4 regions of the Pradoshia sp. Z6_59 genome follow, and region 1 is predicted to be linked to each of the others. Evidence: riboswitches for the same ligand, from Rfam matches in the RefSeq annotation. Region 1 holds a riboswitch; each other region holds the start of a gene.
What was found. A riboswitch is a leader RNA that binds a small molecule or an ion and turns the genes downstream of it on or off. The one in region 1 is predicted to bind S-adenosylmethionine.

Region 1 (3,179 bases):
AAGGTTTCCAAGTCCACCCGCACCAATCATACCGGCCATCGCTGTATAACCTACGAGCGCAATAGCCGTAACTGTGATACCAGAAACAAGCGCAGGCAGAGATTCTGGTATTAGCACCTTCCATATGATTGTAAAGGATGTAGCCCCCATCGATCTTGCTGCTTCGATTACACCTTTATCAATTTCACGCAATCCAATCTCAACCATTCGCGCATAGAATGGAGCAGCACCGATAATTAATGCTGGCAAAGCTGCATTAACACCGATAATACTTCCTACTAAAGCCTTTGTGAAAGGAATTAACAAGACGATTAAAATAATAAATGGAATGGAACGGAATATGTTAACGAAAGCACCTACGATTCCGTAAATCACTTTGTTTTCCCACATATTCCCCTTTGAGGTCAAGAATAATAGTAGACCCAATATAATTCCAAGGAAAAAAGTTGCGATTAATGAGACACCTGTCATATACAAGGTTTCCCATGTCTTTTCATAAATTCGTTCCCAAACTACATTTGGTAATAATGTTTCCATCATTCTGAAATCACCTCCACACCAATTTCCTGATTGTGGAGATAGTCAATTGCTTTTGCCACTTCAGCAGCATCACCGTCTACATGAATAAATAATGTTCCATAGGACCCGTGCTGAGTCTGCGATATTTTACCCTGCAATATGTTTACATTGATTTTGTAAGAGCGGATAACCTCTGATAAAACAGGGGTTTCAGCTGATTCACCAATAAAGGATAATTGCACAACTTTACCCGTCGGATATTCAGCAAGCAAATGCTCAATCGTCTCTTTCGTTTCTTCCGGCTCAGTCACTTGCTGGACAAATCGTTTAGTAATCGGAGCATTCGGTTTTTTAAATACATCAAGTACTTTTCCGCTCTCGACTACTTTCCCCATCTCCATCACAGCAACGCGGTGACAGATCTTACGAATAACATGCATTTCATGAGTAATTAATACGATTGTCAAGCCAAGCCTTTTATTTATATCAACGAGTAAATCCAAAATATCGTCTGTAGTCTGAGGATCAAGTGCTGATGTCGCCTCGTCACAGAGAAGAACCTGCGGATTGTTCGCTAATGCACGCGCTATACCGACTCGCTGTTTTTGACCGCCGCTTAACTGAGACGGATAAGCATTTTCACGGCCATCCAATCCTACCAGACTTACAAGCTCCTTCACTCTTTCTTTACGTACCTTGCTTGGTACCCCTGCAATTTCTAAAGGAAACTCTATATTTTCACTGACTGTCCTTGACCAGAGGAGATTAAAGTGTTGAAAAATCATACTTATTTCCATTCTGGCTTTTCTTAATTCAGCACCTTTTATAGCAGCCATATCTTTGCCTGCCACCAAGACACTTCCTTCTGTTGGCTTCTCTAAACCGTTCAGCATTCTAATGAGAGTACTTTTTCCCGCACCGCTGTACCCGATAATTCCAAAGATCTCGCCCTTTTCAATAGACAATGAGACTTGATCCACTGCTTTGACAGCTGATGAACGTTTAAATGTTCCTGAGAAGGTCTTCGATACATCACGTAATGTAATCATAAAATGTTCACCTGCTCTTTCTATCAACCTATAATTAAAGAATAACTTCAGTTAAACAAAAATGCCTTTCTGCGGAGGCAGAAAGGCATGATTAATTTATAACATGTTCCTTTCTCTCATCTCCCAGGATCTATTATCCTGTGTGAATTGGCACCTTTTCAATCATAAATGATTGCCGGTTGCCGGGCTTCAAAGGGCACAATCCCTCCACCTCTCTTGATAAGAGTACATAAACTATTCAATTAATTCTAACTGTCTGCTATCCTATCATGTTAAAGAAAGAACTGTCAACACCAAAGTCTGCATAGCATGTTCAATATGTTATTTCACAGCCGCCTCAGTGGAAGCTATACCTGTTGCTTTTTCAATCGCAAGCTCCAATTCTTCAATTAGATCTTCTGCATGTTCAATTCCAACAGACAGTCTGATTAAATCCTCCTGCACACCTGATGCTTTTAATCCCTCTTCACTTAGTTGCTGATGAGTCGTGCTTGCCGGATGGATAATTAGGCTCTTTGCATCTCCCACATTGGCCACATGGGACCACAGTTCAACGGAATCAATCAGTTTTTTACCTGCCTCGCGTCCACCCTTTATTCCAAAAACAACGACTGCTCCAGCACCTTTGGGTAAATATTTCTTCGTTTTTTCGTAATCAGGGTGATCTGAATCTCCTGGATACAAGACCCATGATACAGCCGGATGCTGTTTTAAATAATCAACTATTAATCTCGTATTGGCTATATGCTCCTTCATTCTCACATGCAGAGTTTCCAATCCGAGAATAAATTGAAAGGCATTGTACGGGCTTAAGGAAGGACCTAAATCTCTCAACAGCTGAACTCTAGCCTTCACAATAAATGCTGCTGCACCAATTGCTTCACTGTAAATCAGATCATGATAACTTGGATCCGGTTCTGTAAAGCCCGGAAATTTAGATGAATTCCAGTCAAACTTCCCTCCATCGACTATGACCCCACCTAATGTGGTTCCATTTCCAAGCAGCCATTTCGTAGCTGAGTGTACGACGATATCCGCTCCAAACTCAATCGGACGTGATAAATAAGGAGTAGCAAATGTATTATCAATGATTAATGGAATTCCAGCTTCATGAGCAATTTCCGCCACCCGTTCAATATCAAGAACCTGCAGGCTTGGATTTCCAATCGTTTCTCCAAAAATAGCTTTGGTCTTTGAAGTAATCGCTTCTCTAAAATTTTCCGGATCACTTGGATCCACGAACCTTACGTTAATACCATACTTAGGAAGAGTATTGGCAAATAAATTGTAGGTTCCGCCATATAGAGTGGATGCAGAGATAATTTCATCACCTGCTCCAGCAATATTTAGAATGGAGAGTGTTATAGCTGCAGCACCACTTGAAACAGCTAAAGCTCCAATACCACCTTCTAATTCGGCTATGCGTTCTTCGAATACACTTGAAGTGGGATTATGAATTCTAGTATAAATATAGCCAGATTCAGCTAATCCAAATAAATCCGCAGCATGATCTGTGTCTTTAAATAAATAAGCATTCGTCTGGTAAATCGGCACGCTTCTCGCTCCAGTTACCGAATCCTGCTGCAATCCTCCGTGTATACCTACTGTTTC
Region 2 (3,179 bases), on a different contig from region 1:
AAATGTCCGTAAGCTGCTGTTTGTTTATAAATCGGACGTCTTAAATCAAGCATTTTTATGATTCCTGCAGGGCGCAGATCAAAGTTAGCACGTACTAATTCAATTAATTTTTCCTCTTCAATTTTACCTGTACCGAACGTATCAATGGATATAGATACTGGCTGAGCTACACCAATCGCGTAAGCCAGCTGAACTTCTGCTTTATCTGCAAGACCTGCTGCTACAATATTTTTAGCTACATATCTGGCTGCATAGGCAGCAGAACGGTCTACCTTTGTAGCATCTTTACCAGAGAATGCTCCACCACCGTGACGTGCATATCCACCATACGTGTCTACGATAATTTTACGGCCAGTCAAGCCTGCATCCCCTTGTGGACCTCCGATAACAAAACGGCCCGTTGGGTTAATAAAATATTTAGTTTGTTCATCAATAAGGTGAGCTGGAACAACCGGTTTTATTACTTGTTCTTTTAAGTCTTTCTTAATTTGCTCCAGTGTTGTATCCGCGTCATGTTGAGTAGAGATTACGATTGTATCAATTCTAACCGGATTTTTGTTTTCATCATATTCCACTGTGACTTGTGTTTTTCCATCAGGACGCAAGTATGGCAGAACATCTTGTTTACGAACTTCAGCCAGCTTTCGAGATAATTGGTGAGCAAGAGAAATAGGAAGAGGCATTAATTCTTCTGTTTCGTTGCAGGCAAAACCGAACATTAGACCCTGATCTCCCGCCCCAATTGCTTCAATCTCTTCATCTGACATCGTGCCTTCTCTTGATTCCAAAGCTTGGTCTACACCTTGGGCGATATCTGCAGATTGTTCATCAATAGAGGTTAAGACAGCGCATGTTTCTGCATCGAAACCATATTTTGCACGAGTATAACCAATCCCTTTGATTGTGTCACGTACAATTTTTGGAATATCCACATACGTAGAAGTAGTGATTTCTCCCGCTACTAAAACTAATCCAGTGGTAACAGATGTTTCGCAGGCTACCCTTGCATTTGGATCCTTTGCTAATATTTCATCCAAAATGGCATCAGAAACCTGATCGCAAATTTTATCCGGATGACCTTCTGTTACAGATTCTGATGTAAACAAATGTCTTTTATTAGACATGTATATTTCCTCCTTCAGTTTCCCTGTTTATGGCTACTCATTATCTTTAATTATCTCCTGATTATACGAAAAAAGACCTTTCCCCTTTATAAAGAAAAGAGGAAAGGTCTGAGTCTCAGAAATCGGCCTTTCACTCTCATCGTTCAAGGCATTATAACCTTGCATCAAGTTAGCACCTTTGCGTGATTTCCATTAAAGGAATCAAACTGCAGGTTGCCCCGGCTTCATAGAGCTCGTCTCTCCACCGAGTCTTGATAAGAGTATCCATATCAAATGTATATAATATCTTATCCATCATTTTCTGTCAATAAATAAGCAGGAATATATTGTTAAGATAGACCTGGAGCTTCATCCTTTCCTAAAAGAAACACATTCCGACCTTAAGATTCGCATTTCTATTATGATATTGATATAATTAATTTACGAATATTCAAATAAATAAACATTGTTATTTATCCATAAAGGTTGACTAACATCACTGTTTTTTTCACTATGGAAAATAATAATAGTTATTCTTATATACTATATTAATCAATTGTTTTGAAAATTAACACAATTAGTATGGATAAATCAATTAAATGTGTTATACTAATTTCCATATAATATACTTACCAAAATTCTGGAAAAGGATGATACCTTATGAACAGTGTAGGAGTTTCCAATGAATTGAAACAATTACTTACTCATGATAATATTCACATTCAGCTTTCAGTGCCACAACTAGTTGAAAAAGTATTAACCAGAAAAGAGGGCATCCTCACATCTACTGGAGCTATTAAAGCTGAAACAGGTAAATATACCGGCAGATCCCCAAAGGATAAATATATTGTAGAGGAAGCTGCTACTAAAGATAAAATAGCCTGGGGAAGCGTCAATCAAGCAATATCTGAAGATGCATTTTCTAAATTATATGATAAAGTTATCGATTACCTCGAAAAACGAGATGAATTATTTGTATTTAATGGGTTTGCTGGAGCTGCAACAGACTACCGCCTTCCTATACAAGTAATCAATGAATATGCCTGGCACAATTTATTTGTACATCAGTTGTTTATCCGCCCCACTAAAGATGAGCTTGAAAACCATTCGCCTGAGTTTACTATTATCTCAGCACCAGGTTTTAAAGCAAACCCTCTTGTGGACGGTACACACTCTGAGACGTTTATCATCATTTCATTCGAAAAAAAAGTGGTCTTAATTGGAGGCACTGAGTATGCAGGTGAAATGAAAAAATCCATTTTTTCAATCATGAATTACCTGCTGCCTGAGAATAATGTGTTCTCTATGCATTGTTCAGCAAATGTAGGTTTTGAGGGAGATGTAGCTCTTTTCTTTGGCCTATCAGGTACTGGAAAGACTACTTTATCAGCCGATCCAAATCGCCGCCTAATAGGTGATGACGAACATGGCTGGTCTCCTGATGGGGTATTTAACATTGAAGGCGGCTGTTACGCAAAATGCATCAATCTCACAGAGGAAAAAGAGCCTCAAATTTTTAATGCCATTCGCTTTGGTTCTGTACTAGAGAATGTAGTTGTAGACGAAGATACGAGAATTGCTGACTATGATAATGGAATGTTAACTGAAAATACCCGGGCAGCTTACCCAATCGAAGCCATGCAGAATATCGTCACACCAAGTATAGCAGGCCATCCCAATACCATCATCTTCTTAACTGCTGATGCTTTTGGTGTTCTGCCTCCAATCAGCAAGTTAACAAAAGAACAGGCAATGTATCATTTCCTAAGCGGTTATACGAGTAAATTGGCAGGAACTGAACTCGGAATTACTTCACCACAGGCAACGTTTTCTACCTGCTTCGGTTCACCGTTCTTACCATTACATCCAACAAAATATGCTGAGATGCTTGGCAAAAATATTGAGGAGCATCAAGTTCAGGTATATCTGGTTAACACCGGTTGGACTGGAGGAGAATATGGAACAGGCAGCCGAATGAAGCTTTCTTATACACGTTTGATGATTCAAGCTGCATTAGAAGGAGAACTAGCCAATATTGAAACGGTACAAGACAGAATATTCGGCTTAGCGATTCCC
Region 3 (3,179 bases), on a different contig from region 1:
TGCTTCATGATGCACCTAAATGCCTGTAAAGTTAACCTAAATCGATAATGATTCAAAAGCTTGAATAAGATCATCAATCAAATCATCTGCATGCTCAATCCCAACAGAATAGCGCAGCAAACAATTACAGACCCCATTTTGTGTCCGCACTTCCTCAGGGATATCCGCATGTGTTTGTGTAGCAGGGTATGTCATTAAGCTTTCTACTCCACCCAGACTTTCAGCAAAGGATATGATTTGAAGGCTTTTTAAAAATGGATTGACCCATTCCTCTGATTTTAGCCGGAACGATATCATCCCCCCTTTACCAGGATAAAGGACATCTGTCACTTCTTCTCTTTCTCTTAAAAATCTGCTGATTTTCTTAGCATTTTCCTCATGCTGCCTCATCCGTAGGCTCAATGTTTTCATTCCTCTCATCACAAGCCAGGAGTCAAATGGGGGCAGCACGGCTCCTGTGGCATTTTGATATTCCTCTAAAAGTGCACCAACCTCTGCACTCTTTGAGACAATTAAACCTGCCAACACATCATTATGTCCTGCTAAATATTTGGTGGCACTGTGGACAACAATATCTGCTCCCTGCTCAATCGGTCTTTGTAAAATGGGTGTATAAAACGTATTATCTACGATGAGCAGTAGATTGTTAGATTGGGTCAATTGAGCAATTTCTTTAATATCCATTTCCTGCATAAGCGGATTTGTCGGAGTTTCTATAAAGAAGGCCTTCGTATTTTCCGTAATGGATTCAGCAAAATCTTCATATGTATGGCAATAGGTAAACTTGATGCCATATGTCTTCCATATTTGTTCAAATAACCGGTAGGTCCCTCCATAAAGATCAGCAGAGACGGCTATTTCATCGCCTGGAGAAAATAAGCATAGCAATGAGTGAATGGCAGCCATGCCTGAACTATAGGCAAATCCCTGTTCACCACCCTCTAGCTCGGCAATTGCTTCCTCTAATAATTTTCTGGTTGGGTTCCCTGTTCTTATGTAATCAAACCCTGTTGATTCCCCTATTCCGTTATGGCGATAGGCTGTGGAAAAATAAACTGGCGGATTAACAGTACCTGTTTGTGTTTCACTTCGATTGCCTATTTGAGCTAAGAGTGTTTCAATTTTAACTGTTGTCATATGTATGACTCCTCTCTCTTTATTAATCCCCAAAATACAGTTATTCTGATTTACCTTCGTCCGGCTCTTATACACCATCATATGTTGCGAATTTCCTCAATCTGCTCATTTTGCCAGTGAATGAAAAATAGGCTTATAAACGAAAAAAGTCTTCAAGAAGAAGACTTTTCATTAAAATGAGCTCCTTCTTATCGGCCAGGAATGATTCTTCCTGCAGGAATTAGCACCTTTCCATATTGGCGGTTGCTGAGATTTCACAGGGCCTGTCCCTCCATCTCTCTTGATAAGATTTTTCAGAATATTTATTTAACTATAAATTTACAGTCCCACTGCTAAAAAAGCAAGTTATTTCTGCCTTTATTGTCCAACTTTTTAACAAAGGTATATAATAAATCTATCCATAAAAAGGAGTGATTCGAAACCATGAAAGCCAATGGTCAGGAAATTTTCCAGTACATAAAAAACCTTGTATCCATTCCAAGTCCGAGCGGCTATACAACGGAAGTGATTGATCATGTAGCACAGTTTTTACAATCTCAAGGAATACCTGCAATAAAAACAAATAAAGGTGCCCTATTGGCAACAATCAAGGGGCAGGATGATACAAAGCACCGTTTTCTAACAGCCCATGTAGACACATTAGGTGCTATGGTGAAAGAAATCAAACCAAGCGGACGTTTAAAATTATCAATGATCGGCGGATTTCGCTGGAATTCTGTGGAGGGCGAATATTGTAAAATCCATACTTCTGAAGGGAAAACGTATACAGGGACAATACTATTAAACCAAACCTCAGTCCATGTTTATCAGAAAATGGGGGATATTAAACGCGAGGATGCAACGATTGAAGTTCGAATTGATGCTGTGACTAAAAGCAAGACGGATACAGAAGGTTTGGGTATTTCCGTAGGTGATTTTGTTTCCTTCGAGCCACGCGTTGAATTGACAGACAATGGATTTATTAAATCCCGTCATTTAGATGATAAAGCGAGTGTCGGCATTTTAATGTACATCATTAAACAGCTAAAAGAAGAAGGTATCACTCTTCCCTATACAACTCATTTCTTAATTTCAAATAACGAAGAAATTGGCTATGGCGGAAACTCCAATATTCCTGCTGAAACCGTTGAATACCTGGCTGTAGATATGGGAGCCATTGGGGATGGACAATCTACGGATGAATACAGTGTTTCCATTTGTGCGAAAGATTCAAGCGGCCCCTATCATTATGGCCTTCGTCAGCATTTAGTCGCGTTAGCAAAGCAGCACAAGATTGATTACCGTGTAGATATATATCCTTTCTACGGTTCTGATGCTTCTGCTGCCATCCGTGCCGGTTATGATATCAAACACGGATTAATTGGACCTGGCATTGATGCTTCACATGCTTTTGAAAGAACCCATATCAGTTCTATTGAACATACTGCTCATTTAATCTGGAATTACTTACAATCAGAATTAGCCTAATTTCATACTTAATGTTAACCCATCACTATTTAACGTGATGGGTTTTTATTACAATAACCGTTTTATTTTTCCATAAGCAGCCTTGGCCTCAGCATATCCTTGATTGTATAGCTTTTTCAGCTTTTTAGGGTTACGCTCAACACGGCTGACATCTGATTTCACTAATGGACGAATAATAACGACAAGTCCCTTTTCCTCCTGTTCCTCCAAATAGCGGATCGTATCATTGTAAACGATATGCCGTTTGCGAAGGGCCTTTAGCAGCCCTTGATAGTTCTTATATTTTCTTTTTCCAAGCCAATCAAACGACGACGCTTTCATATAGCCTTTGTTCCCGGTGAGCACAACGATATTTTTTGTATTCCCATCTGCTTGGGATTTTTGAATCGGTATTGGATCGGCAACTCCACCATCAAGCAACATCCTGCCATCATAAGAGATTTCCGGAGCAAAAAAAGGAATCGAACTGGAAGCGCGCAAAATCGTTATAATATCTTTTGTAAGGTGCTCTTTTCTGTAGTATACTGGTTCGCCTGTGACACAATCGGTAACACCGACGACAAACTGTTCCTTTG
Region 4 (3,179 bases), on a different contig from region 1:
CATAAGAACGAATATAAAATGGTGTGCCATTATCATCTACTTCAAGCTGTGAATCCCCATAGAATATGTAGGATGGGTACTGTAGACGAATACGGCGCTCTGTTTCTTTATTGAAGAATGCAGAAGGAGTGTAGATCATTTCTGCCTCAATAAATTTAGGGTTGGCTGATGAATCTGTGGCACTTAATATAAAGTATCCAGGAGTTACTTTCCCTTTCAGCCATTTGAAGAATCCTGAAAATTCGACTGGAGCAATATAAACATACTCACCATTTACTTTTTGGATTTGCAAATTTCCTAATTCGTAGTAGCTCGTATTTGGTACCTGGCCAAATGCTTTTTTCATTTTATTGCGGGCGTATTGAGGAGGCACGCTGGCCGGCTTTTTATTTTCATCAAATGTTTGTATTTCTTCTTTGACGTCCATTTTGGCTATTGTATACTTTTCATCAGCATTAAACAGAAATGCTGTTAAAAAATAGAGGCCGACAAGCAAACTACCTGCAAATAAAATACCTTTAATAGTTCTCTCCATACCCGTAGCAATCATTGAACCCAATAGAGTTAGTATGATGACGTAAATCCAAAGAGAGGAGATAGTTTGATCCAAAAGGGTGAAGTAATAAAATAAAAATGCTCCAATTGTGATTAATGCAGCTAAACTGACAAAAACAAGTAGCCTTGTTTTCCCCTTCATGTGGATACGTAATTTTTCATTATTTTTGAATGGCACAAGAATAAGTGCCGATATAACCCCAATGATAATGGAATAGATGAAGATATTTCCCACAAAGTACCCCTCCTTATTTTTTTCATAATTTCCCTTAATATCCTATACGAATAACTAACCACAATGATTCATGAATTGGAAATATTCATGAATTTTAGTTGCTGTAACTTGATTTAGGGTATTCTTTATTATAAATCAAAAATATTTTAAATATTATAAATTATTATTGACATTGCTAAACAAGATAGGATATAGTTGGAAACATCAAATTTAATTGAATAGCAAGCGATTCTTATCGAGAGAAGTGGAGGGATTTGGCCCTATGATACTTCGGCAGCGGATTTTTACTATGGTAAAAATACTGTGCTAATTCCAACAAACATCTGTTTGAGAGATAAGAGGAAGCTTTAAGCGAACATATTTCTACTTGTCTTTTTATGTATATGTTCATACAAAGCCTCTTCTGTCTAATGACAGAAGGGGCTTTTTGCATTTCGAATTTTTTAGACCTGGAGGAGAGAACATGATTGAGTTTCGAAACATAAAAAAGTCATATCAAGCAAATGGTCAAAGCGTAGATGCTCTGAGAGGCATTCATTTAACGGTTGAAAAAGGGGATATTTTTGGAGTGGTAGGATACAGCGGGGCCGGGAAAAGTACACTTTTGCGTTTAGTTAATATGCTTGAACGGCCTACTGAGGGGGAGGTCCTTGTGAATGGTAAATCGTTTGCCAGTCTCAAAGCAAAGGAATTAAGGGCAGAGAAAAAGAAAATCGGGATGATCTTTCAACATTTCAATTTACTTCAATCTAAGACGGTATTTGATAATGTAGCGATTCCATTGATACTATCCGGCGTTCGTAAAGAAACGATTCAAAATAGAGTTCGAGAATTACTGGAGTTCGTGGGGTTATCAGCTAAGGGTCGAAGTTACCCGGATGAATTGTCAGGTGGACAGAAGCAGAGGGTTGGAATTGCGAGAGCTCTGGCCACGAACCCATCTATCCTGCTATGTGACGAAGCTACATCGGCATTGGATCCGCAGACGACAAGGGATGTTTTAGAGCTATTGAAAAAAATAAACCGAGAATACAATATAACAATTTTGCTTATTACACATGAAATGTCGGTGATTAAAGAGATATGCAATAAGGTCGCTGTCATGGAAAATGGGAGGGTTGTTGAGCAGGGTCCTGTTCTTGATATTTTTTCCAAGCCAACCACTGAGGTTGCCAAGCGGTTTGTTAGAACAGTCATTCACGACGAGATTCCGCAGAGCTTTTTGAAATCCTTAAAGGAGAATAAACCAGCAGTTTGGAAACTTAATTTTTTGGGATCTTCGTCTGGCAAGCATCTACTTTCAACAGTGGCGAAAAGTTTTGATGTCCATTTAAGTGTTCTTTCTGCCAATATTTCTGAAATACAGGAAACCCCTTTTGGGAATTTAATCGTTGAGGTCATCGGTGAAACAGAAGAAATAAAGAAGGCGATCCAATACATAGAGAGTGAGGATGTGCTCTTGCAGGAGGTTAAGCTATCATGAATGAACAGCTTTTAGGAATGGAAATTACACTTGAACAGTTACTGATTGGATTCAGTGACACACTCTATATGGTTTTCTTCTCCTTACTATTCGCGGCCGTGATTGGATTGCCTTTAGGGATTTTACTCGTCATAACGAGAAAGGGTCACATTCTGGAGAATAAGTGGGTGTTTAATATATTGAACCCAATCATTAATATTTTACGCTCGGTTCCCTTCATTATTTTATTGGTGGCTTTGATTCCATTTACACGATTGGTTGTTGGATCGGCGATTGGAACGAATGCCGCCATTGTACCGCTTGTATTTTATGCAGGTCCTTATATTGCCAGATTGGTTGAAAATTCATTATTGGAAGTTGATAAGGGAATTATTGAAGCAGCTCAGTCAATGGGCGCGACTGAATGGCAGATTATTTTTCGGTTTTTAATACCCGAGGGGCTTAGCTCTCTTGTTTTAACCTTTACAACAGCGACTATTGGACTGGTTGGAGCCTCAGCAATGGCAGGGGCAGTTGGTGCTGGAGGGGTTGGAGATCTCGCCCTCACCTATGGTTATCAGAGATTCGACACTAACACCATGATTGTAACTGTTGCAGCACTGGTGATCATTGTGCAGCTTTTACAATCCATAGGCAATATGCTCGCTAGAAAAATAAGAAGACGATGATAAAGAAGGGGATGGACAAAATGAAAAAACTATTTCTTACTATTTTAATAATTGCATGTACTGTCGTAACAGCAGCATGTGGGAGCGATTCAAAAGGCAGTGCAAAAGAGGGCAGCTCCACCATTAAGGTTGGAGTGAGCAGCGGGGACACAAGAATATGGGATTATATTGCTGATCTTGCTAAGGAGAAGGGGCTCAATATAGAGCTTGTAAAGTTCAGTGATTATATTTTGCCGAA

Region 2: linked by a shared signal. The riboswitch ahead of metK (methionine adenosyltransferase) and the one ahead of AC4D4B_RS04725 (methionine ABC transporter ATP-binding protein) in region 1 are both predicted to bind S-adenosylmethionine.
Region 3: linked by a shared signal. The riboswitch ahead of AC4D4B_RS17135 (methionine biosynthesis PLP-dependent protein) and the one ahead of AC4D4B_RS04725 (methionine ABC transporter ATP-binding protein) in region 1 are both predicted to bind S-adenosylmethionine.
Region 4: linked by a shared signal. The riboswitch ahead of AC4D4B_RS07120 (methionine ABC transporter ATP-binding protein) and the one ahead of AC4D4B_RS04725 (methionine ABC transporter ATP-binding protein) in region 1 are both predicted to bind S-adenosylmethionine.

The regions. Positions count from the first base shown of each region.
Region 1 covers NZ_JBZCPP010000003.1:140,516-143,694, reverse strand. Annotated here, with positions in the region: gene AC4D4B_RS04730 (methionine ABC transporter permease) at 1-540, opposite strand, end outside; gene AC4D4B_RS04725 (methionine ABC transporter ATP-binding protein) at 537-1,568, opposite strand; SAM riboswitch class I at 1,682-1,794, opposite strand; gene AC4D4B_RS04720 (O-acetylhomoserine aminocarboxypropyltransferase/cysteine synthase family protein) at 1,890-3,179, opposite strand, start outside.
Region 2 covers NZ_JBZCPP010000020.1:26,151-29,329, reverse strand. Annotated here, with positions in the region: gene metK (methionine adenosyltransferase) at 1-1,124, opposite strand, end outside; SAM riboswitch class I at 1,258-1,385, opposite strand; gene pckA (phosphoenolpyruvate carboxykinase (ATP)) at 1,764-3,179, shown strand, end outside.
Region 3 covers NZ_JBZCPP010000022.1:37,319-40,497, reverse strand. Annotated here, with positions in the region: gene AC4D4B_RS17135 (methionine biosynthesis PLP-dependent protein) at 37-1,137, opposite strand; SAM riboswitch class I at 1,323-1,427, opposite strand; gene AC4D4B_RS17130 (M42 family metallopeptidase) at 1,561-2,604, shown strand; gene AC4D4B_RS17125 (patatin-like phospholipase family protein) at 2,653-3,179, opposite strand, start outside.
Region 4 covers NZ_JBZCPP010000005.1:86,415-89,593, forward strand. Annotated here, with positions in the region: gene AC4D4B_RS07115 (YrzE family protein) at 1-790, opposite strand, end outside; SAM riboswitch class I at 1,020-1,131, shown strand; gene AC4D4B_RS07120 (methionine ABC transporter ATP-binding protein) at 1,254-2,273, shown strand; gene AC4D4B_RS07125 (methionine ABC transporter permease) at 2,291-2,941, shown strand; gene AC4D4B_RS07130 (MetQ/NlpA family ABC transporter substrate-binding protein) at 2,962-3,179, shown strand, end outside.